3 regions of the Streptomyces sp. NPDC088766 genome follow, and region 1 is predicted to be linked to each of the others. Evidence: riboswitches for the same ligand, from Rfam matches in the RefSeq annotation. Region 1 holds a riboswitch; each other region holds the start of a gene.
The links. A riboswitch is a leader RNA that binds a small molecule or an ion and turns the genes downstream of it on or off. The one in region 1 is predicted to bind thiamine pyrophosphate.
Positions count from the first base shown of each region.

Region 1 (7,512 bases):
ACCGGCAGCATGGTCCGCACGACGAAGGGCACGCCGACCAGCGCCTGCGCGAGCGGTACCAGGATCCAGGTGGCCCGCAGGTCCAGCGGAGGTTCGTCGAGCGCGATCAGGAACCCGAAGCCGACGGTCACCGCGGAGACCCCCAGCGGCAGCATCAGCAGCGCGTCGAACCCGCGGACCAGACGCCCGGCGTCCCGCCGGGTCAGGGCCGCCGCCGCCAGAGCGCCGATCGTCACCGCGATCGCGGTGGCGGCGAGGGCGTACTCCAGCGAGTTCCCGATCGCCTCGATCGGCGGCACCAGGAACACATTGCCGTCGTCACTGGTCAGCGCCCGGTAGTAGGCGAAGTCGGGGGCGTCCAGGGAGCGCTGCACCAGCACGGCCGGCGGCAGCACGAGCAGCAGCCCGATCGTGCCGAGCACCCCGGCCAGCAACGCCCACTGCCCCGCCCCGCGCGGTCGCCGTGCCGTCGCGGCCGCGTCGACGAGCCGCAGCGCGCTCTCCCGCCGCCGTACGGTCCAGGCGTGCACCGCGAGGATCGCGCCGACGGCGGCGAACTGGACGATCGTGAGGACGGCGGCCGTCGACAGGTCGAAGATCTCCGAGGTCTGCCGGTAGATCTCGACCTCCAGCGTGGAGAACGTCGGCCCGCCGAGGATCTGCACCACACCGAAGGAGGTGAAGGTGAAGAGGAACACCATCAGCGCGGCGGCTGCCACGGCCGGCCCGAGGGCCGGGAGGGTGACCTGCCGCCAGGCCCGCAGCGGCGAGGCGCCCAGCACGCGCGCGGCCTCCTCCTGCCGCGGGTCGAGCTGCGCCCACAGCCCGCCGACCGTCCGCACGACCACGGCGTAGTTGAAGAAGACGTGGGCCAGCAGGATCGCCCACACGGTGGTGTCCAGCCGTACGCCCCACAGGTCGTCGAGGAGACCGCCGCGCCCGACCAGCGCCAGGAACGCCGTACCGACGACGACGGTCGGCAGGACGAACGGGACGGTCACGACGGCCCGCAGGACCCGCTTGCCGGGGAAGGAGAACCGGGCGAAGACGTAGGCGGCGGGCAGCGCGACGAGCAGGGTCAGCACGGTGGAGGCGAGCGCCTGCCAGGTGGTGAACCACAGGACGTGCCGGATGTCGGACTGCCCCAGCACGTCGAACAGGCGCCCGAAGTGCCAGCCGCCGCCGGAGTGCAGTCCCCGCGCGGTGATCGCGGCGACCGGGTAGGCGAAGAACAGCCCGAAGAACGCGACGGGCAGGGCCATGAGCCCGAGCCGCGCCGCGCTCCCGGTACGCCGGCGGCGGGTGCCCGCCCGCCGGTCTACTTCAGTACGAGCGAGGTCCACGACTTGACCCACTGGTCGCGGTCCGCGGCGATCTTCGCCGGGTCCATCGTCTCGGGATCCTTGGCGGCCGGGCCGTACTCGGTGAACTCGGCGGGCACGGCCGCGCCCTTCGCCACCGGGTAGACGAACATGTTGAGCGGCATGTCCTCCTGGAACTCCTTCGAGATCAGGAAGTCGATCAGCGCCTTGCCGCCCTCGCTGTTCCTCGCGTTGCTCAGCAGCCCGGCGAACTCGATCTGCCGGAAGCAGGTGCCGGTCGCGACGCCGGTCGGCGCGGTCGTCGGCTTCGGGTCGCCGTAGATCACCTCGGCGGGCGGCGAGGAGGCGTAGGAGACGACGAGCGGCCGGTCCGCCCCGGCCTTCCTGCCGCCGGCCGACCCGGAGAACTCCTCGTTGTAGGCCTGCTCCCAGCCGTCGACGACCTTCACGCCGTTGGCCTTGAGCTTCTTCCAGTAGTCCGGCCAGCCCTCGTCGCCGTACTTCGCCGCGGTGCCCAGCAGGAATCCGAGGCCGGGCGAGGAGGTGGCGGCGTTCTCGGTGACGAGGAGGTTCTTGTACGCCGGCTTCGCCAGGTCGTCGAAGGTGGCGGGCGGCGCCAGCTTGTGGTCGGCGAAGTACTTCTTGTCGTAGTTGACGCAGATGTCGCCGTGGTCGACGGGCGTGACCCGGTGCTTGCCGGCGTCCAGCTGGTACCGGCCGTCGACCTGATCGAGCCCCTGCGCCTGGTACGGCTGGAAGAGGCCGTTGTCGAGCGCGCGGGAGAGCAGGGTGTTGTCGACGCCGAAGAAGACGTCGCCCTGGGGGTTGTCCTTGGTGAGGATCGCCTTGTTGACGGCCTGGCCGGCGTCGCCGTCCTTGAGGACCTTCACCCGGTAGCCGGACCGCTTCTCGAAATCGGCGAGCACGCTCTTGGAGACGACCCACGAGTCGTGGCTGACGAGGGTGACGGTTCTGCTCCCGCTCTGGGCGGACCCGCCGTCGTCCGACGATCCGCAGGCGGACAGCGTGACGAGGCCGAGGCCGACGGCCGCGGCCATGAGCGTCCTGGTGTGCACTGGTATTCCTCCTGGAGGTGACCAGGAAGAGACGCGGCCCTGCCCGGGGACCCGCGAGGGGGCTCCCGGGCAGGGCGCAACAGCTCGAGTGATGACCGAACTTCCTACCCAGAATGACCTGGGCGAGGTTCAGAGGGTCTGCGGCCCGGTTGCCGCACTCTCAGCGCTGTGGCGCTCCCCTGTCGGAATATGAAGATGTCTGGTTCATCGCACTGTCCGAAAACATGACAGTACTGACGTCGGCCAGACTACCGCTCGGTGGCGGCGAGCTGACCACACGCCCCGTCGATCTCCTGACCGCGGGTGTCCCGGACGGTGACGGGCACCCCGTGCGCCGCGATGGCCTCGACGAACGCCTTCTCGTCCTCGGGCCGGGAGGCGGTCCACTTGGAGCCCGGCGTCGGGTTCAGCGGGATCAGGTTCACATGCACGGGCCGGCCCCTGAGCATGCGCCCGAGCCGGTCACCCCGCCAGGCCTGGTCGTTGATGTCGCGGATCAGCGCGTACTCGATGGACAGCCGGCGTCCGGACTTCTCGGCGTACTCGAACCCGGCGTCGAGCACCTCGCGCACCTTCCACCGCGTGTTCACGGGAACGAGGGTGTCGCGCAGCTCGTCGTCGGGAGCGTGCAGCGAGATCGCGAGCCGGCACTTGAAGCCCTCGTCGGAGAACCGGTTGATGGCCGGCACCAGCCCGACCGTCGACACGGTGATCCCGCGCTGCGAGAGCCCCAGCCCGTCGGGCGCGGGGTCGGTGAGCGCACGGATCGCGCCGACGACCCGCTTGTAGTTGGCGAGCGGCTCGCCCATGCCCATGAACACGATGTTGGACAGCCGGGCCGGCCCTCCGGGGACCTCCCCGTCGCGCAGCGCCCGCATCCCGTCCACGATCTGGTGGACGATCTCGGCGGTGGACAGGTTCCGGTCCAGCCCGGCCTGCCCGGTCGCGCAGAAGGGACAGTTCATCCCGCAGCCGGCCTGCGAACTGATGCACATGGTGACCCGGTCCGGGTACCGCATCAGCACCGACTCCACGAGCGTGCCGTCGAACAGCCGCCAGAGCGTCTTGCGGGTGGTCCCCTGGTCCGTGGACAGATGCCGTACGACCGTCATCAGCTCGGGCAGCAACGCCTCGCGCAGCTTCTCGCGGGCGCCGGCGGGGATGTCGGTCCACTCGGCGGGGTCGTGCGCGAACCGCGCGAAGTAGTGCTGGGACAGCTGTTTCGCACGAAACGGCTTCTCACCGATCTCCGCCACCGCCTCCTTCCGCTCGGCGGGCGAGAGGTCGGCAAGATGCCGCGGCGGCTTCTTGGCTCCGCGGGGGGCGACGAAAGTGAGTTCTCCGGGTGCAGGCATAACCCTTCCAGTGTCGCAGATCGACTCGGGTGCCCCGGTCGGCTCAGAACAGCCCGGCGGCCACAGCCGCGCACCACCCGATGTACGCCTTGGTGCGGTGCCATCCGCCGCAGTACAACTTCGCTCTGCGCCGCCCGTTCTGCGCGAGAAGCGCCTTGCACCACCGGCACTGCAGGTCGCCGTGATAACTGCCGTCTTCTTCGCGCCTCGCCCGCCCCATGCGGAGAATCCTAGCGGCCCGTTCGCCGGCCGGTTCATGCGACGAGCCCCCGTCCTCGGGGGACGGGGGCTCGTTCCGGGCGCGGGGCGGGAGACCGCTCAGCCGGAGCCCACGAACAGCACCAGCAGCAGCCACACCACCGGCGCGGTGGGCAGCAGGGAGTCCAGGCGGTCCATGATGCCGCCGTGGCCGGGGAGCAGCGTGCCCATGTCCTTGATGCCGAGGTCCCGCTTGATCATGGACTCGCCGAGGTCGCCGAGCGTCGCGCTGGCCGCGACCGCCAGGCCGAGCAGCAGACCCTGCCACCAGGCGCCGTCCTCGATCAGGAACTGCATGCACAACGCGCCCACGACCATCGCGAAGGACACCGCGCCGAGCAGGCCCTCGCGGGTCTTGCCGGGGCTGATGCGCGGAGCGAGCTTGCGCTTGCCGAAGCGCCAGCCGACGGCGTACGCCCCGGTGTCGCTGACGACGGTCAGGAGCAGGAACGTCAGGACGCGGCGCGCTCCGTCGTCCGCGGTGAGCATCATGGAGACGAACGTGGCCAGGAACGGGACGTAGAAGGCGGCGAAGACACCGGCCGTGACGTCCCTGAGGTAGCCCTCCGGCGGTTCCGTCATCCGCCAGACCAGGACCGCCAGCGCGGTCAGGGCCATGGCGACCCAGGCGCCCTCGGCGCCCCGGACGTACCCGGCGACGACCATGGCGGCGCCGCCGACCGCGAGCGGCACCAGCGGCGCCTTGATGCCCTTGCGCTCCTGGAGCCGGCTGGTCAGTTCCCACAGGCCGACGACGACGGCGACCGCGACCACGCCGACGAACACGGCCTTGACCACGAACAGCGACGCGATGATGACCGCACCGAGCCCGACACCGACGCCTATGGCCGCAGTCAGGTCACGGCCCGCGCTCTTCTTCTGCGGGACGGGTGCCGGCTGTGGTGCGTCGGGCATGGGCTCCGGATTCTGCGGCACCGCCGCAGGGGGCAGCGCCGACGGGGTCTCGTCACGGAACGTCCCCGCGCGGGACGTCTCGTCGCGGAACGTCCCGCCGTGGGACGTCCCGTCGCGGAACGTCTCGTCTCGGAACAAGGGGCCGCCCAGCCGAGCGGCCCCCCGGTCGTCATCCTGGTTTCCGCCATGAGCGGGTACGTCGGGGACGATGGGCATGGGGCGAGTCTGCTGCGCCTCAGGCGCATCGTACGCGGGACCCGCCGCGGCAGCCCCCTGGACGGGTCCGTGCGGGACGGCCCCGTGATCGTTGGGCCCCCAGTACCCGGCCTGTGAACCGGCACGTGGCGGAGCGCCCCAGGAAGAGTCGTTCATCAGACCTCGAGCAGCTCCGCTTCCTTGTGCTTCAGGAGCTCGTCCACCTGCGCGACGTACTTCGCGGTGGTGTCGTCGAGTTCCTTCTCCGCACGGCGGCCCTCGTCCTCCCCGACCTCGCCGTCCTTGACGAGCTTGTCGATGGCGTCCTTGGCCTTGCGGCGCACGGCGCGGATGGACACCTTGGCGTCCTCGCCCTTGCCCTTGGCGACCTTGATGTAGTCGCGGCGGCGCTCCTCCGTCAGCTCGGGGAACACCACCCGGATGATGTTGCCGTCGTTGCTCGGGTTGACACCGAGGTCCGAGTCGCGGATCGCCTGCTCGATGTTGCGCAGCGCGCTCTTGTCGAACGGGGTCACGACCGCCATGCGCGGCTCCGGCACGGAGAACGAAGCCAGCTGGTTGATCGGCGTCGGCGCGCCGTAGTAGTCGGCCACGATCTTGTTGAACATCGCCGGGTGCGCACGGCCGGTGCGGATCGCGGCGAAGTCCTCCTTGGCGACCACGACGGCCTTCTCCATCTTCTCCTCGGCCTCGAGGAGGGTCTCTTCGATCACCACTTGCTCCTGCGTGTCTTGAGTAGGCCCGGCTGCGGTTCCTTGCGGAGGCGGCGGCCGGCTGCGTCGCGTCTTCTTCCTGCACGGTTCCCGACCGGCAGGACATTGTCCATCCCCCGGCCAGGGTCGGTCGCCCGGTCAGGCTCTGTCGTACGAACCGGGGTTCCTACGGGTCGGACCCGGGAGTTCCCGCGGTCAGGCCCGGCTGCCTTGCTCACTCACCAGCGTGCCGATCTTCTCACCCTTGACGGCCCGCGCGATATTGCCCTCCGCCAGAAGCTCGAAGACGAGGATCGGGAGCTTGTTGTCGCGGCACAGCGTGATGGCGGTGGCGTCGGCGACCTTCAGATCGCGGGTGATGACCTCGCCGTAGCCGAGGGCGTCGAACTTGACGGCCTCCGGGTTGGTCTTCGGGTCGGAGTCGTAGACGCCGTCCACGCCGTTCTTGCCCATCAGGAGGGCCTCGGCGTCGATCTCCAGGGCGCGCTGGGCGGCGGTGGTGTCGGTGGAGAAGTACGGCATGCCCATACCGGCGCCGAAGATGACCACGCGCCCCTTCTCCAGGTGGCGCACGGCGCGCAGCGGGATGTACGGCTCGGCGACCTGGCCCATGGTGATGGCGGTCTGGACGCGGCTGTCGATGCCCTCCTTCTCCAGGAAGTCCTGGAGGGCGAGGCAGTTCATGACCGTGCCGAGCATGCCCATGTAGTCCGAGCGGGCCCGGTCCATGCCGCGTACCTGGAGTTCGGCGCCGCGGAAGAAGTTGCCGCCGCCGATGACCACCGCGATCTGCGCCCCGTCGCGCACGACGGCCGCGATCTCGCGGGCGATCTTGTGCACCACGTCGGGGTCGACACCCAGGCTGCCGCCACCGGCGAAAGCCTCTCCGGACAGCTTCAGCAGAAACCGTCCGCTCACTTTGCCGTCGTCGCTCTTCTGGGCCTTGGTGGTCATGGGAGATCCCGCCTCTTTCACGTGGTGCACATACGAAGAAGGCCACTGCCGGTGGGGTGTTCGCAACCCGTGCGCGGCAATGGCCTCCTCGTCAGATCTGCTGTCGTCCGCCACACGCCAGGTGACGGCGTCCACGGACGACTGCTGCCGACCCTATCGGGGCCGGGCGTCCGTCGCGGTACGGACTCAGATGCCGACCTTGATGCGCGCGAAGCGCTTCAGGGTGACACCGGCCTCGTCCAGGACCTTCTGCACGGACTTCTTGTTGTCCAGGGCGTACGGCTGGCCGAGGACCGTGGCGTCCTTGAAGAAGCCGTTGAGACGACCCTCGACGATCTTGGCGATCGCGGCCTCGGGCTTGCCCTCGGCGCGGGTGGTCTCCTCGGCGATACGACGCTCCGACTCGACGACCTCGGCCGGCACGTCCTCCTTGGAGAGGTACTTCGGCGCGAAGGCGGCGATGTGCTGGGCGATGCCCTTGGCGACCTCGGCGTTGGGCTTGTCCAGCTCGACGAGGACACCGATCTGCGGGGGCAGGTCGGGCATCGTGCGGTGCATGTAGACGGAGACGTAGCCGTCCGCGAACTGCGCGAAGCGGTCCAGGACGATCTTCTCGCCCAGGTTGGCGTTGGCCTCGTCCACGAACGCCTGGACGGTCTTGCCGGGCTCGATCTCGGAGGCGAGCAGCGCCTCGATGTCGGCC
Region 1 covers NZ_JBIVKQ010000030.1:57,921-65,432, forward strand. The annotation lists gene ACIP5W_RS31325 (ABC transporter permease) at 1-1,343, opposite strand, end outside; gene ACIP5W_RS31330 (thiamine ABC transporter substrate binding subunit) at 1,319-2,380, opposite strand; TPP riboswitch at 2,482-2,589, opposite strand; gene rlmN (23S rRNA (adenine(2503)-C(2))-methyltransferase RlmN) at 2,647-3,753, opposite strand; gene ACIP5W_RS31340 (hypothetical protein) at 3,797-3,973, opposite strand; gene ACIP5W_RS31345 (phosphatidate cytidylyltransferase) at 4,072-5,298, opposite strand; gene frr (ribosome recycling factor) at 5,298-5,855, opposite strand; gene pyrH (UMP kinase) at 6,051-6,809, opposite strand; gene tsf (translation elongation factor Ts) at 6,996-7,512, opposite strand, start outside.

Region 2 (7,512 bases), on a different contig from region 1:
CTATCAGCATCTGAAAACTTACTCCTTGTGATCTGTTGTGCACGTTCAGCAAGATGCCAGCAGTGTCAGGGGTCGATTCCCGGCCAGTCGACGGCGATGACGGGGTAGGGCGATGCGCGAGTCCGTGCAGGCAGTAGAGGCAGAGGTCATGATGAGCTTTCTCGTCTCAGAGGAGCTCTCTTTCCGCATCCCGGTGGAACTGGGCTACGAGACCTGCGATCCGTACGCCGTACGGCTCACCTTTCATCTGCCCGGTGATGCCCCGGTGACCTGGGCCTTCGGGCGTGAGCTGCTCATCGACGGAGTGGGCAGACCGTGCGGTGAGGGAGACGTGCGGGTCTCGCCGGCCGACCGGGATCTCCTGGGCGAAGTACTGATCCGGCTTCAAGTGGGCTGTGATCATGCGGTGTTCCGCTCTTCGGCGGCTCCGCTCGTGGCCTTCCTCGACCGCACCGACAAGCTGGTCCCGTTGGGGCAGGAGGGCGCTTTCGCCGACTTCGACGCTCATCTCGACGAGGCCTTGGACCGGATCCTGGCGGAGGAACAGAGTGCCGGGTGAGGTCTGGTGGGGACTGGTGGCGCACCGGTGAAGTAACGCTTCTGCTGGAACGGTGACGGCACGCCTGGCGATCGGCCCGCCCCGATCGGCGAAGTGGCGTGCATGAGGAGCATGACGTCCCGGGTGCACGAAGCGCGTCGTGTCCGACGACCCCTTTCGCACACCCGGGAGTGTCAGTGTTTGCGGCGCCTGCCCCGGCCACCCCGAGCGCTCTGCGCGGCCGTACCGGCCGTACCCGCCCCCGGCGCCGCCGGAGCTGCCGCAGTGACGGCGCCCGTACCCGACCGGTCCGCCGACACCACGAGCGCGGCAAGTGCCGTGGTCACCGGAACCGACGCGACCAGACCGATCGAACCGACCAGCGTGCGCACGATCTCCTCGGCGACCAGCTCGCTGTTGGCAACCGTGCCGACGCTGCTCTGCGCGATGGAGAACAGCAGCAGCAGCGGCAGGGCGGCACCGGCGTAGGCCAGGACGAGCGTGTTGACCACGGACGCGATGTGGTCGCGACCGATCCGGATGCCCGCCCGGTACAGCCCCCGCCAGCCCATCGTGGGGTTGGCCTCGTGCAGTTCCCAGACCGCCGACGTCTGGGTGACCGTGACGTCGTCCAGGACACCGAGCGACCCGATGATGACCCCGGCGAGGAGCAGGCCACTCATGTCGATCGTCGGGTACAGGCCGTGGATCAGACCTGTGTTGTCGTCCGTGTTGCCGGTGAGCGCCGCCCAGTCGACGAACCAGGAGCCGAGGACGCCGATCAGCAGCAGGGAGATGAGGGTGCCCAGAACCGCCACGGAGGTGCGGGCCGACAGACCGTGACACAGGTAGAGAGCGATGAGCATGATGGCGCTCGCCCCCACGACCGCCACCGCGAGCGGGTTCGAGCCTTGCAGGATCGCAGGCAGGACGAAGAAGTTCAGCACCATGAAGCTGATCGCCAGCGAGACCAGCGCCATGACACCCCGCAGCCGCCCGACGACCACGACGGCGACGGCGAAGACGAGGGCGAGCAGGGTCAGCGGGACGCGGCGGTCCACGTCGGTCACCGAGTACTGAAGGTCCTTCGGCGCGGAGGGTTCGTAGGCGACCACGACCTTCTGCCCCTCGTGCAGCTGCCGTGACTGGTCCGGCTGGACGATCTCCGTGAAAGTACGGCCCTTGTCCGCGCCGGTGTCCACGCGGATCGTGGCCTTCTTGCAGGTGCCGCTCGCCTGCTGGGCCGCGGAGGAACCTTCAGCGGTGGAGGTGTCGCCGGTGGGGGTGCCGCCCGAGGCGTTCGCCGACGAGCAGCTGATGTTCTCGACGTTGGAGACCGTCGCCCGCTGCGTCTGCCGGTCGAAGCCGACGCCGGTGCGTTCGTGTGCCGGGGCACCGCCGGGCCACAGCACGACCAGACCGGCGAGCACGGCCACCGCGAAGGGGATGAGAACGGCCGCGATGACCTTGCGCAGATGCTTGGAGACGGGGGCGGCCGGGCCATGACTGTGGCTGTGCCCGTGGCCGCCGCCCGGACCGGGGGCATGGCTGCCGTGCCCGCCGCCAGGACCATGTCCGTGACCATGGCCGTCATCTGAACCGTGCCCGTCACCGGGGCCGGGGCCGTTGCCTCCGCCTCCGCCGGAGCCTTGTCCGCCCTCGTTGCCGAAGCCGTACCCGTCGTCGGGCCCCGCACCCAGACCCGGACCGGCACCCGGACCGGCACCCGGACCCGGACGAGGGCCCGATCCGGGAACGGAACCGCCACTGGGGCCGTGCCCCTGCCCCCGCCCGGGGCGTGCGGCGGGAGGAATGCCCGGACCGCGGGGCTGTTCGGGCGGTGGGAACGGAGGATGGGGTGTCGTGGTCACCGCCCGATCATCGCAAGAACGACCGAGGCCCACTGTTCACCGCGCCACAAAGGGCGCTAGCGTGGAGGCACTTTTGCACACGCGGGAGCTCGGAGCACCGGGCTGAGAGGGCGCTGACCTCCGTCTTTGCGATGTTTCACGTGGAACGTCACCTTCACCGAGTGATGTTTCACATGAATCGCCGGCAGACGGAAGCCGCTGCGTCGACCGCTGAACCTGTTACCGGGTAATGCCGGCGTAGGGAGTAGGTCTCATGACCAACAAGGACGCACGCACGCCTGCCTCCGCGCAGACCTCCGACGAGGTCTCTGTCGACGGGGAGGCCGGGAAGTCCATCGGATGGCACAAGGCGTATGTCGAGGGTCCGCGCTCCGACCTGCGCGTGCCGGTCCGTCAGGTGCACCTCACCAACGGGCAGTCGGTCACGCTGTACGACACCTCCGGCCCGTACACCGATCCGCTCGTCGAGACGGACGTCCGCAGGGGGTTGCCGCTTCTGCGGGAGAACTGGGTCATCGCCCGCGGCGACACGGAGGAGTACGCGGGCCGCCCCGTCCGTCCGGAGGACGACGGGATCAAACACACCTCGCCGCGCGGCGGACTGCGCAACCTCGACGCGGTCTTCCCCGGACGGCCCCGCCTGCCGCGCCGTGGCCGGGACGGGCAGGCGGTCACTCAACTCGCCTACGCACGCCGGGGCGAGATCACGCCGGAGATGGAGTACGTGGCCATCCGGGAGAACGTGGAGCCCGAAGTCGTCCGTGAGGAGATCGCGGCCGGACGTGCGGTGCTGCCCGCCAACGTCAACCACCCGGAGATCGAGCCGATGATCATCGGCAAGCGGTTCCTGGTGAAGGTCAACGCCAATATCGGCAACTCGGCGGTGACCTCCTCCATCGAGGAGGAGGTCGAGAAGATGACCTGGGCCACCCGATGGGGCGCCGACACGGTCATGGACCTGTCCACCGGCCGCAACATCCACACCACCCGTGAGTGGGTGCTGCGCAACTCGCCGGTCCCCATCGGCACGGTGCCGCTCTATCAGGCGCTGGAGAAGGTCGACGGCCGGGCGGAGGAGCTGACCTGGGAGATCTACAAGGACACCGTGATCGAGCAGGCCGAGCAGGGCGTGGACTACATGACCGTCCACGCGGGCGTGCGCCTGCCGTACGTCCCGCTGACGGCGAACCGCAAGACCGGCATCGTCTCCCGTGGCGGCTCGATCATGGCCGCGTGGTGCCTGGCCCATCACAAGGAATCGTTCCTCTACGAGAACTTCGAGGAGCTCTGCGAGATCCTCGCGGCCTATGACGTCACGTACTCGCTGGGCGACGGGCTGCGGCCCGGCTCGATCGCGGACGCCAACGACGAGGCCCAGTTCGCGGAGCTGCGCACCCTCGGGGAACTCAACCGCATCGCGAAGCGTTTCCATGTTCAGACCATGATCGAAGGCCCGGGACACGTCCCGATGCACAAGATCAAGGAGAACATCGACCTTCAGCAGGAGATCTGCGATGAGGCTCCGTTCTATACGCTCGGCCCGCTGACGACGGACGTCGCCCCGGCGTACGACCACATCACCTCCGGCATCGGTGCCGCGATGATCGCCTGGTGGGGCACGGCGATGCTCTGTTACGTCACACCCAAGGAACACCTGGGCCTGCCCAACCGTGACGACGTCAAGACCGGCGTCATCACCTACAAGATCGCCGCCCACGCAGCCGACCTCGCCAAGGGGCACCCCGGTGCGCAGGAATGGGACGACGCGCTGTCCGACGCCCGCTTCGAGTTCCGGTGGGAGGACCAGTTCAACCTGGCTCTCGACCCGGACACCGCACGAGAGTTCCACGACGAGACACTGCCGGCCGAACCGGCGAAAACGGCCCACTTCTGCTCGATGTGCGGGCCGAAGTTCTGCTCGATGAAGATCTCCCAAGACATCCGCCGGGAGCACGGAGGCAGTCGGGAGGAGGTCGAGGAGGGAATGGCGCAGAAGTCCAAGGAGTTCGCGGCCGCGGGCAATCGGGTGTATCTGCCGATCGCGGACTGACGCGCGGTAACGGCGCCGCTGCCGTGCCGGTTGGGGCACGGCAGCGGGGCCGCGGTGCTCAGGGCCGGGGGCGGCGCCGGCGGTGGCCGGGCCGAGGGTGGGACGCGGGCGGCCGTTGGTTTCCGTCGGGGGAGGTGTTTCTGGAGTGTGGCTCGGCAGACTGGTGTCATGACAGCGCAATCCATGAGCAAGGGCGCCAATCTGCCGGTCGATGTGCCGTCCGTACGCGTCGAGATCAGCTGGTCCGAACAGGGCGGCGGGCCGGACGTGGACGTATCGGCCCTGCTGCTGACGGCCGCCGGCAAGGTGCGTGACGACGCGGACTTCGTCTTCTACAACCAGCCGCGGCACGCCTCCGGCGCCGTGCGGCATCTGGGGAAGCGGAGCGCCGGCGGCGTCACCACCGACACGGTCGAGGTGGACCTGCGTTCGCTGGAGAGCGTCGTCGCCCGCGTGGAACTGTGCGCGTCCGCCGACGGCGGCACCTTCGGGCAGGTGGCCGGTCTGACGCTCAGGCTGCTCGATGCCGGGGGCTTGGCGGAGTTGGCGCGGTTCGATATGCGGGGGGAGACCGAGACCGCTTTCGTCGGCGGTGAGCTGTACCTGAGGGAGGGGCGCTGGAAGTTCCGGGCGGTCGGACAGGGGTATGCCTCCGGGCTCGCGGGCCTGGCCACCGACTTCGGGATCAGCGTCGATGAGGAGCCCGCCGCCACGGCAGCCGGCCCCGGGGCGTCGTCCGTACGCACGCCTCCGCCGCCTCCACCCGTCGCGCCCGTGTCGCCCCCGCCTCCGTCGGCCGCGCCCTGGCCTCCTCCGGCCGTGCCCACGTCGCCGCCTCCCGCTCCGGCCCCCTCCGCCGCCGTGTCCGCGTCGTCCTCCGGGGGCGCCCGGCTGACCAAGGGAGAGGAACGCCTTCCCGTCGACATGCGCAAGCGGCTGTCCCTGCGCAAGCAACAGGTGGCCGTCAGCCTGAGCAAGCGTGGTGCGGCCGGGGTCAGCGCGCGGGTCGTTCTGGTGCTCGACGCATCGGGGTCCATGTCGTTCCTGTACTCCGGCGGTGTGGTGGCGGACGTGGTCGAACGCATGGCCGCGGTGGCGGCACAGCTCGACGACGACGGCGAGATGCAGGCCTGGACGTTCGCCTCGAACCCGGCCCGGCTGCCGGATCTGCGCCTCGGGGAGCTTCCCGAGTGGCTGCGGCTGCATGTGCGGGTGGGGGAGATCAGCCTGTTCCGGCGGAGCAAGAAGCCGCAGAAAGGGCTGCAACCGGGCCAGGTCGACATGCGCTCGGTCGGCATCCAGAACGAGGAACAGAAGGTCATCGCCCAGGTCAGAGACTTCGTCCGGGCGAACCCGGCGGCAGCTCCGACGCTGGTGCTGTTCTTCTCCGACGGAGGCGTCTACCGCGACGCCGCGATCGAGAAGGAGCTGCGCGCCGCGGTGGAGGAGCCGATCTTCTGGCAGTTCGTCGGACTCGGCCGCTCCAACTACGGCGTCCTCGAGCGGTTCGACACGCTATCCGGCCGACGCGTGGACAACGTGGGCTTCTTCGCCGTCGACGACATCAGCACGGTCCCGGACCCCGAGCTCTACGACCGGCTCCTGTCCGAGTTCCCGCGTTGGCTCACGGCCGCGGGGCAGGCGGGCATCCTCTGACCGGCGGACCGGCGGACCGGCGGACCGGCGGACCGGCGGACCGGCGGACCGGCAGATGGGCCCTCGTCCCTGCCCCGTACGGCTCACGCTCCCCAGGCCGGGGGCGCAAGCCGAGGGCCTATTCCGGCTGGTGCTCGGGGCCTCCGAAGTCCGGGCTGGTGTAGTCCGGGCTGCTGAAGCTCGGGCGGGAGCTGCCCGACGTCCCTTCGTCGGGGCTGCTGAAGCCCGGACGGCCGTAGCCGATCTTTGGCAGACGGCCGGTGGGCGCCGGCGGGGCCGGTGCGGGGTCGAGTGCGGCGCTCGTGCCCGGGTCGGCGAGGGCCTCGCGCAGGAAGGGCAGGATGCCCCGCTCCAGCAGGGCTTCCCGCCAGGCCTCCTTGGCGCGGTCCACCTCCTCGCTCAGTTCGCCGTACGGGCCGGCCTCCAGGGAGGGACGGTTGCGCAGGGCGGTGAGCAGGAGTCCGACGGTCGCGACGAGGATCGCGGCCGCGGCCACCGCCCCGAACGTCCATCCGGTGGTGAGCATCGTCGTGGCGAACGCCGGCTCGGGATCGAGCATCCGCAGGATGTAGCCGACGAGCAGGAAGATCACCGCGGCGGTGCCGGCGAGGACGGGGGTGAGGACGGCGGCGACGGCGACGGCGCCTGCTCCGGCGGCCTCGGCGGCCTGGGCCGCTTCCCCCATGGTGGTGGCGAATCCCATTCCGGCGCCGCCCGGCTCACCGGAGCCGGACTCATGGCCGGCCGAGGAGGGGCTGGACGGCGCCGGATGGCGCAGTTCCTCGCGGACCTTCACGTAGTGCTGGTACTCGGTCGCCGCGGCCGCCGTGATGAGCGCGGAGGCGTTGAGCGCCATGGTGCGCAGTTGTTCGGGGTTGAGCCGCTGTCCCGCAGCGGTCGGTTCCGGGCGGTGTGGTGCGGAGCGCAGCGCCTCGTCGAGGATCCGCTCGTACTCCTGGCGGTCCTCGCTGTGCAGGTGCTGCGGAACGCTGTTCATGTGCATCCCCCGATGCTCCGTAGGGCTTGGGGCTCGCATGCCAACGAGCCGTCGGGCAGAAACGGAGGGGAGCCTGCTACGGATGAACCGATGGTAGAGCGGCGACGGCCCGGGGTGACAGGGGGTTCGCCGAAATTGACCCCTGGCCCACGGCGCCGCCGGGCGGGTCCGACGCGGGCGGCGACGGACCCGGGAACGGTCAGACGGGCAGCGGCAGTTGCTGGACCAGCAGCTTTCCGGCCATCGTCACGCCACCGTCCATCGCGATGGCCAGTCCGTCGGCGTAGACGTGCGGCCCTTCGACCACGGGGCGGGTCGATTCCTCGTCGTCCTCGGAGCCGACTTCGCCCAGCAGATACGGAATCGGGCTGTGGCCGTGAACGATGCGGGTGCCGCCGTA
Region 2 covers NZ_JBIVKQ010000003.1:179,148-186,659, reverse strand. The annotation lists gene ACIP5W_RS06115 (IclR family transcriptional regulator) at 1-14, shown strand, start outside; gene ACIP5W_RS06110 (SsgA family sporulation/cell division regulator) at 113-559, shown strand; gene ACIP5W_RS06105 (YibE/F family protein) at 733-2,409, opposite strand; TPP riboswitch at 2,481-2,670, shown strand; gene thiC (phosphomethylpyrimidine synthase ThiC) at 2,663-4,459, shown strand; gene ACIP5W_RS06095 (VWA domain-containing protein) at 4,628-6,115, shown strand; gene ACIP5W_RS06090 (hypothetical protein) at 6,234-7,118, opposite strand; gene ACIP5W_RS06085 (metallophosphoesterase) at 7,312-7,512, opposite strand, start outside.
Region 2: it holds a riboswitch for thiamine pyrophosphate, as region 1 does, so the genes downstream of both, thiC (phosphomethylpyrimidine synthase ThiC) here and ACIP5W_RS31330 (thiamine ABC transporter substrate binding subunit) in region 1, are expected to answer to the same signal.

Region 3 (7,512 bases), on a different contig from region 1:
CCTTGACCGTGGTCGCCCGCGTGGTGCCGCCGGCGCCGTAGGTGACGGAGACGAAGTCGGGGGCCACGGCCTCGACCCGCCGGAGCGCGTTCCACAGGTTCCGCTCGCCCTGGGCGGTCTTCGGCGCGTAGAACTCGAACGAGTACGTCGTCTTGCCGGTGGCCAGGATGTCGCGCACGGTGCGGGCGCGGTCGGTCCTGGTGGATGCGGTTCCGAGGGCCATACCCGCAGGTTAGCCAGGGGAGGGACCTCCCCCAACCGAAACTCGGAAATTTGCCCGAATTGTCGTCTCGTTGTCCATCCCTTGGACAGGCGGGGCGAGCCGGGCGGAGCCGGGAAGAGCGGCGGACGGCGAGGGACCGGGCCGGAAAGGAGAGGGAGGGGACAGGGACGGGCGAGGAGGCCGGACGGGTGAACGGGCCGGCGTCCGGGCGCCCGGCTCAGACCGCGCGCAGCCGCTCGGCGAACTTCGCCGCCGCGGCCCCGGGGTCGTCGGCCTCCGTGATCGCCCGGACGACCACGACGCGGCGGGCCCCCGCCTCCAGCACCTCGTCGAGGTTGCCGAGGTCGACTCCGCCGATCGCGAACCAGGGACGCCCGGTGCCCAGCGCCGCCGTGTGACGGACCAGGCCGAGGCCGGGGGCCGGGCGGCCGGGCTTGGTGGGGGTGGGCCAGCACGGGCCCGTGCAGAAGTAGTCGACGCCCTCCTGGACGGCCGCGGCGTCCGCCTCCGCCTCGCTGTGCGTGGAGCGGCCGATCAGCACGCCGTCGCCGAGGAGGGCGCGGGCCGCGGGGACCGGCAGGTCGCCCTGGCCGAGGTGGAGGACCTGGGAGCCGGCGGCATGGGCGACGTCCGCCCGGTCGTTGACCGCGAGCAGCCTGCCGTGGCGGGCGCAGGCGTCGGCGAACACCTCGAGGTGCTCCAGCTCCTCCGCCGCCTCCATGCCCTTGTCGCGCAGCTGCACGATGTCCACGCCGCCCGCGAGGACCGCGTCCAGGAACTCCGGCAGGTCGCCCTGGCGCCTACGGGCGTCCGTGCAGAGGTAGAGGCGGGCGTCGGCGAGCTGGGAGCGGGCCGTGTCGGACATGCGTGGGTCCCCCGGGGCGTGGCGGCGCCCCGGGCCTTTCCCGGGGCGGCGGTGTGCGGCCGCGGCTGACCACGGCCGCACACCTGGCGGTTCTGCGGATCAGCGGATCCGTGGAGAGCCGCAGATCCGTGGAGAGCGGCGGATCCGTGGAGAGCGGCGGATCCGTGGAGAGCGGCGGATCCGTGGAGAGCGGCGGATCCGTGGAGCGGATCCGCGGCTCAGACGGCGAGCGCCTGGGCGCGGCGCTTCACCTCCGTGCCGCGATTCTCGCTCAGTGCCTGCGCCGGGGTCCCCGGCAGGGACGGGTCGGGCGTGAACAGCCACTCCAGCATCTCTTCGTCCGTGAAGCCGTCGTCCCGCAGCAGGGTCAGGGTCCCGGACAGGCCCTTGGTCACCTTGTCCTCGTCGATGAAGGCGGCGGGGACGTGCAGCGCCCTGTTCTCACCACGGCGTACGGCGATGAGCTGGCCTTCCTTGACCAGCTGCCGCACACGCGTCACGTCGACATCGAGCATCTCCGCGATGTCGGGCAGGGTGAGCCAGGCGGGGACGAGAGCATCGATCTTTGCGTCAATCTCGGTCACCCCTCAAGACTGCCATCCCGGACCGGCAGTCGGTACCCGAGGCTCCCCTCAGGGGGACGGGGCCGCCGCCGGACGCCGCGGGACTCCTCCGGACGGAGCACCGCGGTCACGCCCGGGAAGGCCCCGGTCGGGCCGTCGCCGTCTTGAGCGGCCGCTCCGGGTCCACGACCAGCTCCGGGTCGACCGGCGTGCCCGACTCGATCAGCCGGCGGCCCTGCGCGAGGTCGCGCGGGCGGCCCACCGCCAGCAGGGCGACCAGGCGGTCGTCGCGCAGCCAGCAGACCGTCCAGGCCGGTCCGGCGGGGTCGCCGCGCCACAGGGTGGTGTCGGCGCCGCCGTGGTGCCCGGCGTACTGGACGAAGCGGCCGAACTGCTCCGACCAGAAGTACGGGACCGGGTCGTAGACCGCGGGCGCCTCGTCGCCGGCCGTGCCGAGGATGTTCGCGGCGACCGTGCGCGGGCCCTGGAGGGCGTTGTCCCAGTGGTGGACCAGGAGGCGCTCGCCGTACCGCCCGGAGGGGAAGGACGCGCAGTCGCCGACCGCGTACACGTCGGGCAGGGAGGTGCGCAGGCCGGCGTCGGCCACGACCTCGCCGTGCGGCCCCAGCTCGATGCCCGAGCCGGTCAGCCAGGCCGTGGCGGGGCGGGCGCCGATGCCGACCACGACGGCGTCGGCGGACAGCCGGGACCCGTCGTCGAGGAGGACCGCGCCGGGCTCGACGCGCCGCACGCGCGTGTGGGTGCGCAGTTCGGTGCCGCTGTCGGCGTACCAGGCGGTCATCGCGGCGGCGACGTCGGCGGGCAGGGCGCCGGCCAGCGGCCGGTCGGCGGCCTCGACGACGGTGACCGCGCAGCCGGCCTCGCGCGCGGCGGTGGCGAACTCGGCGCCGATCCAGCCGGCGCCGACGACGACGATGTCGTGACGGCCGGCGAGCACCGGCCGCAGCCGTTCGGCGTCGTCCAGGGTGCGCAGCAGATGGACGCCGGGGACGCCCTCGGCGCCGGGCAGCCGGATCGGTTCGGCGCCGGTGGCGAGCACGAGGACGTCGTACGGGACGGGCCCGGACCCGGTGTCGAGTTCGTGGTCGGCGGGGCGGACCCCGAGGGCCTCGCTGCCGAGCCGGAGTTCGACGTCGAGGCTCTCGAAGTCGACGTCGAAGGCGGAGTGCTCGGCCTTGCCGAGCAGGACGGCCTTGGACAGCGGGGGCCGGTCGTAGGGCTGGTGGGGTTCGGCGCCGACGACGGTCACCGTGCCGTCGAAGCCCTGTTCGCGCAGGGCGACCGCGGTCTGCACCCCGGCCATCCCGGCGCCGACGACGACCACCCGTCGCGCCGCCCGTCCGTCTTCTTCCCGCGTCTGCTCGCTCACCCGGCCACCTTAGACAGCTGACGTGTTGTCAGTCAGCCGTCCTGCTGCGTGATCTGCTCCACCGCACTGGTCCCGCTGCCGGTCCGCGACTCCCACTCCCAGGTCTCGTCGAGGCGCAGCCGCCCGTCGGGCAGCTCGACGACCGTGGACGCGCAGTGCCCGGACGACGTCGTCCCGTCGTGCCCCAGCTGGACGTACCGGAAGTCCAGCCGGTCCCCCTGCCGGGTCCCCACGAGATGCCCGCGGACGACGTCGCCGCCCGCGTAGTCGGCCCAGACCACGCCGTCGCGTTCGCGGTACGTGAAGCGGGTGCGGGTGCCGACCTGACCGGGGGCCTGGTCGGCCACCGGGGCCAGGACCAGGCCGTCGAGCGAACGGGCCACGAGAGGAGACTCCCTTACCGAGACGGAGGACGGGGGGCTAGGGTGGCCAACCTAGAGCACTCGCGGGAGCCCGGACGCACCGGGCTGAGAGGGAGGCTGGCGGCCTCCGACCGTACGAACCTGATCCGGGTCATGCCGGCGAAGGGAGGGGCTGGACGCCCATGTCCTCAGACAAGTCGGACGTCCTCGTCGTCGGGGGCGGCATCATCGGGCTGGTCACCGCGTGGCGGGCCGCGCAGCGCGGGCTCGCCACGGCGGTGCTGGATCCCGCGCCGGGCGGCGGGGCCGCGCAGGTGGCGGCCGGGATGCTCGCCGCCGTCTCCGAACTGCACCACGGCGAACAGACACTGCTCGGCCTGAACCTGGAATCGGCCCGCCGCTACCCGGACTTCGCGGCCGAGCTGACCGAACTGACCGGTCACGACCTGGGCTACCGCCGCTCCGGGACCCTCGCGGTCGCGCTGGACGCCGACGACCGCGCCCATCTGCGGGAACTGCACGCCCTGCAACGGCAGTCGGGGCTGGCCTCGGAGTGGCTGTCCGGCCGGGAGTGCCGGCGGCTGGAGCCCATGCTCGCGCCCGGGGTGCGGGGCGGGCTGCGGGTGGACGGGGACCACCAGATCGATCCGCGGCGGCTGGTGGCGGCGCTGGCGGCCGCCTGTGAGCGGGCGGGCGTGGCCTTCCACCGCGACCGGGCGGAGCGGCTGACGGTGTCGGCCGGGCGCGCCACGGGGGTGCGCACGCGCGCGGGTACGGCACTCGCGGCGCGGCAGGTGGTGCTCGCGGCGGGCAGCCTCAGCGGGCGGCTCGCGGGCGTCCCGGCGGAGGTGCTGCCGCCGGTGCGGCCGGTGAAGGGGCAGGTGCTTCGGCTGACCGTGCCGCGGCGGTACGCGCCGTTCCTGACCCGGACGGTCCGGGCCGTGGTGCGCGGCAGCCAGGTCTACCTGGTGCCGCGCGAGAACGGCGAGCTGGTCGTCGGGGCGACGAGCGAGGAACTGGGCTGGGACACGACGGTGACGGCGGGCGGCGTGTACGAGCTGCTGCGGGACGCCCACGAACTGATCCCCGGCATCACCGAGCTGCCGCTCACCGAGACCCGCGCGGGGCTGCGTCCCGGCTCGCCGGACAACGCGCCGCTGCTCGGGCCGACGGGGCTGGACGGTCTGCTGCTGGCGACCGGGCACTACCGCAACGGCGTGCTGCTGGCGCCGGTCACCGGGGACGCGCTGGCGCACGCGCTGGTCACCGGCGAACTTCCCGCCGAGGCCCGTCCCTTCACCCCCCGGCGCTTCCACGCCGCCGCACTCTCGGAGCAGCCCGCATGAAGATCTCGGTGAACGGTGAGCGGCGCGAGGTCGCTCCCGGCACGGCACTCGACAGCGTCGTACGGTCCCTGACGCCGGCGTCCTCCGGGGTGGCCGCGGCCCTCAACGAAACCGTCGTCCCGCGCGCGCGGTGGTCCGCCACCGCCCTCTCCGACGGAGACCGCGTGGAAGTCCTCACCGCCGTCCAGGGAGGCTGAGCCATGGCCGACGATCCCTTCGTCCTCGGCGGTACGGCGTACTCGTCCCGTCTGATCATGGGGACGGGCGGCGCGCCCAGCCTGGAGGTGCTGGAGCGGGCGCTGGTCGCGTCCGGCACCGAGCTGACCACCGTCGCGATGCGCCGGGTGGACCCCTCGGTGCACGGGTCCGTGCTGTCGGTCCTGGAACGGCTCGGCGTCGGGGTGCTGCCGAACACGGCGGGGTGCTTCACGGCCGGGGAGGCGGTCCTGACGGCACGGCTGGCACGGGAGGCGCTGGGGACCGACCTGGTCAAGCTGGAGGTCGTCGCCGACGAGCGGACGCTGCTGCCCGATCCGATCGAGCTGCTGGACGCGGCGGAGACGCTGGTCGACGACGGGTTCACGGTGCTGCCGTACACGAACGACGATCCGGTGCTGGCGCGGAAGCTGGAGGACGTCGGGTGTGCGGCGGTGATGCCGCTGGGGTCGCCGATCGGATCCGGGCTGGGCATTCGCAACCCCCACAACTTCCAGCTGATCGTCGAGCACGCGCGCGTGCCGGTGATCCTGGACGCGGGCGCCGGTACGGCGTCGGACGTGGCACTGGCGATGGAGCTCGGGTGCGCGGGGGTGATGCTGGCGTCGGCGGTGACGCGGGCGCAGGAGCCGGTGCTGATGGCCCGGGCGATGCGGGGGGCCGTGGAGGCGGGGAGGCTGGCCCGGCTCGCGGGCCGCATTCCCCGCCGTCACTTCGCGCAGGCGTCGTCGCCGGAGGAGGGCCGCGCCACCCTCGACCCGGAACGGCCGGCCTTCTGACGGCGTCTCCCGTTCCCCGCCCGCCCGGCCGGCCGGGCGGGCGGGCGGGCGGTGGCCGTCGCCCGAGGGGGCCCGGCGCCGTCGGCGGCCGGTCGCCCGGCCGGGCCGGTGGTCGTGGGCGGCCGGACGTCGCTCGGCGGGTGCGACGCGGGCCGGACCGGTGGACGCCGGCGGTGCTTAGTGGCCGCGGACCTCGGTCGGTTCCCGGGCGGGTGTAACGGGTGGCGCGTGGGCGGGTGTCACGGGTGGCGCGTGGGCGGGTGTCACGGGTGGCGCGTGGGCGGGTGTCACGGGTGACGCGTGGGCGGGTGTCACGGGTGACGCGTGGGCGGGTGACGGCTTCGGGCGGGCGCGCACGCCGCCCGGTCGTGTCGCTCGTCACAGGTCCGCTTCAGTCCCGCTGCGATACCGGTGTGAGCGGTGAGGGGTGTCGGTGCGGGCTCGTAGACTCGCCTGCGTGGACACGACCCTTCAGGACCCTCTGGTCGGGCAGGTGCTCGACGGGCGTTATCGCGTGGACGCGCGGATCGCGGTCGGCGGGATGGCCACGGTCTACCGGGCCGTGGACACCCGCCTCGACCGCGTTCTCGCGCTCAAGGTGATGCACCCGGCCCTCGCGGCCGACGTCTCCTTCGTCGAGCGCTTCATCCGCGAGGCCAAGTCCGTGGCCCGGCTGGCGCACCCGAACGTCGTCCAGGTGTTCGACCAGGGGACCGACGGGTCGTACGTCTACCTCGCGATGGAGTACGTCGCCGGCTGCACCCTGCGGGACGTGCTGCGCGAGCGCGGCGCACTCCAGCCGCGGGCCGCGCTGGACATCCTGGAGCCGGTCCTGGCCGCGCTCGGAGCCGCGCACCGCGCCGGGTTCGTGCACCGGGACATGAAGCCGGAGAACGTGCTGATAGGGGACGACGGCCGGGTCAAGGTCGCCGACTTCGGCCTGGTCAGGTCCGTGGACACCGTGACCAGCACCACGGGAGCCGTCCTCGGCACCGTCGCCTACCTCGCGCCCGAGCAGATGGAACAGGGCACCACCGACGCACGCGTGGACGTCTACGCCTGCGGGGTCGTGCTCTACGAGATGCTGACCGGCGACAAGCCGCACGACGGCGACACCCCCGCCGTGGTGCTCTACAAGCACCTCCACGAGGACGTGCCGCCGCCCTCCGCCGCCGTCCCCGGCATGGCGTTCGCGCTGGACGAGCTGGTGGCGTCGGCCACCGCCCGCACCCCCGACGTCCGTCCGGCCGACGCCGTGGCCCTGCTCGCGCAGGTCCGTGAGGCGCGGGCCGCTCTCGACGAGGCCCAGCTGGACGCGCTGCCGCCGCAGGCCCTGTCGGCGGACCGCGACATCGCCGAGGACCGCACCAGCGTGATCCCGCGCTCGCTCACGGTCCCGCGCCCCCTGCCCGTCGACGACGGCGGGCAGGGCCCCGACGGGGACCCGATGAACCGGACGTCCCGGTTCGCGGCGGAGCCCCCGCCGCCCCGGCGCCGCTCGGTGCGGCCCCGCCGCCAAGTGGTCGCGATCCTCGCCGCCGCCCTGCTGGTGCTCGGCGTCGGCGCGGGCGTCTGGTACATCAGCTCGGGCCAGTTCACCAAGGTCCCGGCGGTGCTCACCCAGACCGAGGCGCAGGCCAGGGAGCGGCTGGAGGCGGCCGGGCTGGACGTCGGCGAGGTGAAGCACGCCTACAGCGACACGGTCGAGCGCGGCACCGTCGTCAGCACGGACCCGGGGCCGGGCGCCCGTATCCGTGCCAACGACTCG
Region 3 covers NZ_JBIVKQ010000013.1:110,576-118,087, reverse strand. The annotation lists gene metF (methylenetetrahydrofolate reductase [NAD(P)H]) at 1-223, opposite strand, end outside; gene thiE (thiamine phosphate synthase) at 441-1,088, opposite strand; gene ACIP5W_RS19745 (Rv2175c family DNA-binding protein) at 1,307-1,672, opposite strand; gene ACIP5W_RS19740 (NAD(P)/FAD-dependent oxidoreductase) at 1,779-3,041, opposite strand; gene ACIP5W_RS19735 (hypothetical protein) at 3,074-3,424, opposite strand; TPP riboswitch at 3,477-3,588, shown strand; gene thiO (glycine oxidase ThiO) at 3,586-4,749, shown strand; gene thiS (sulfur carrier protein ThiS) at 4,746-4,946, shown strand; gene ACIP5W_RS19720 (thiazole synthase) at 4,950-5,744, shown strand; gene pknB (Stk1 family PASTA domain-containing Ser/Thr kinase) at 6,202-7,512, shown strand, end outside.
Region 3: it holds a riboswitch for thiamine pyrophosphate, as region 1 does, so the genes downstream of both, thiO (glycine oxidase ThiO) here and ACIP5W_RS31330 (thiamine ABC transporter substrate binding subunit) in region 1, are expected to answer to the same signal.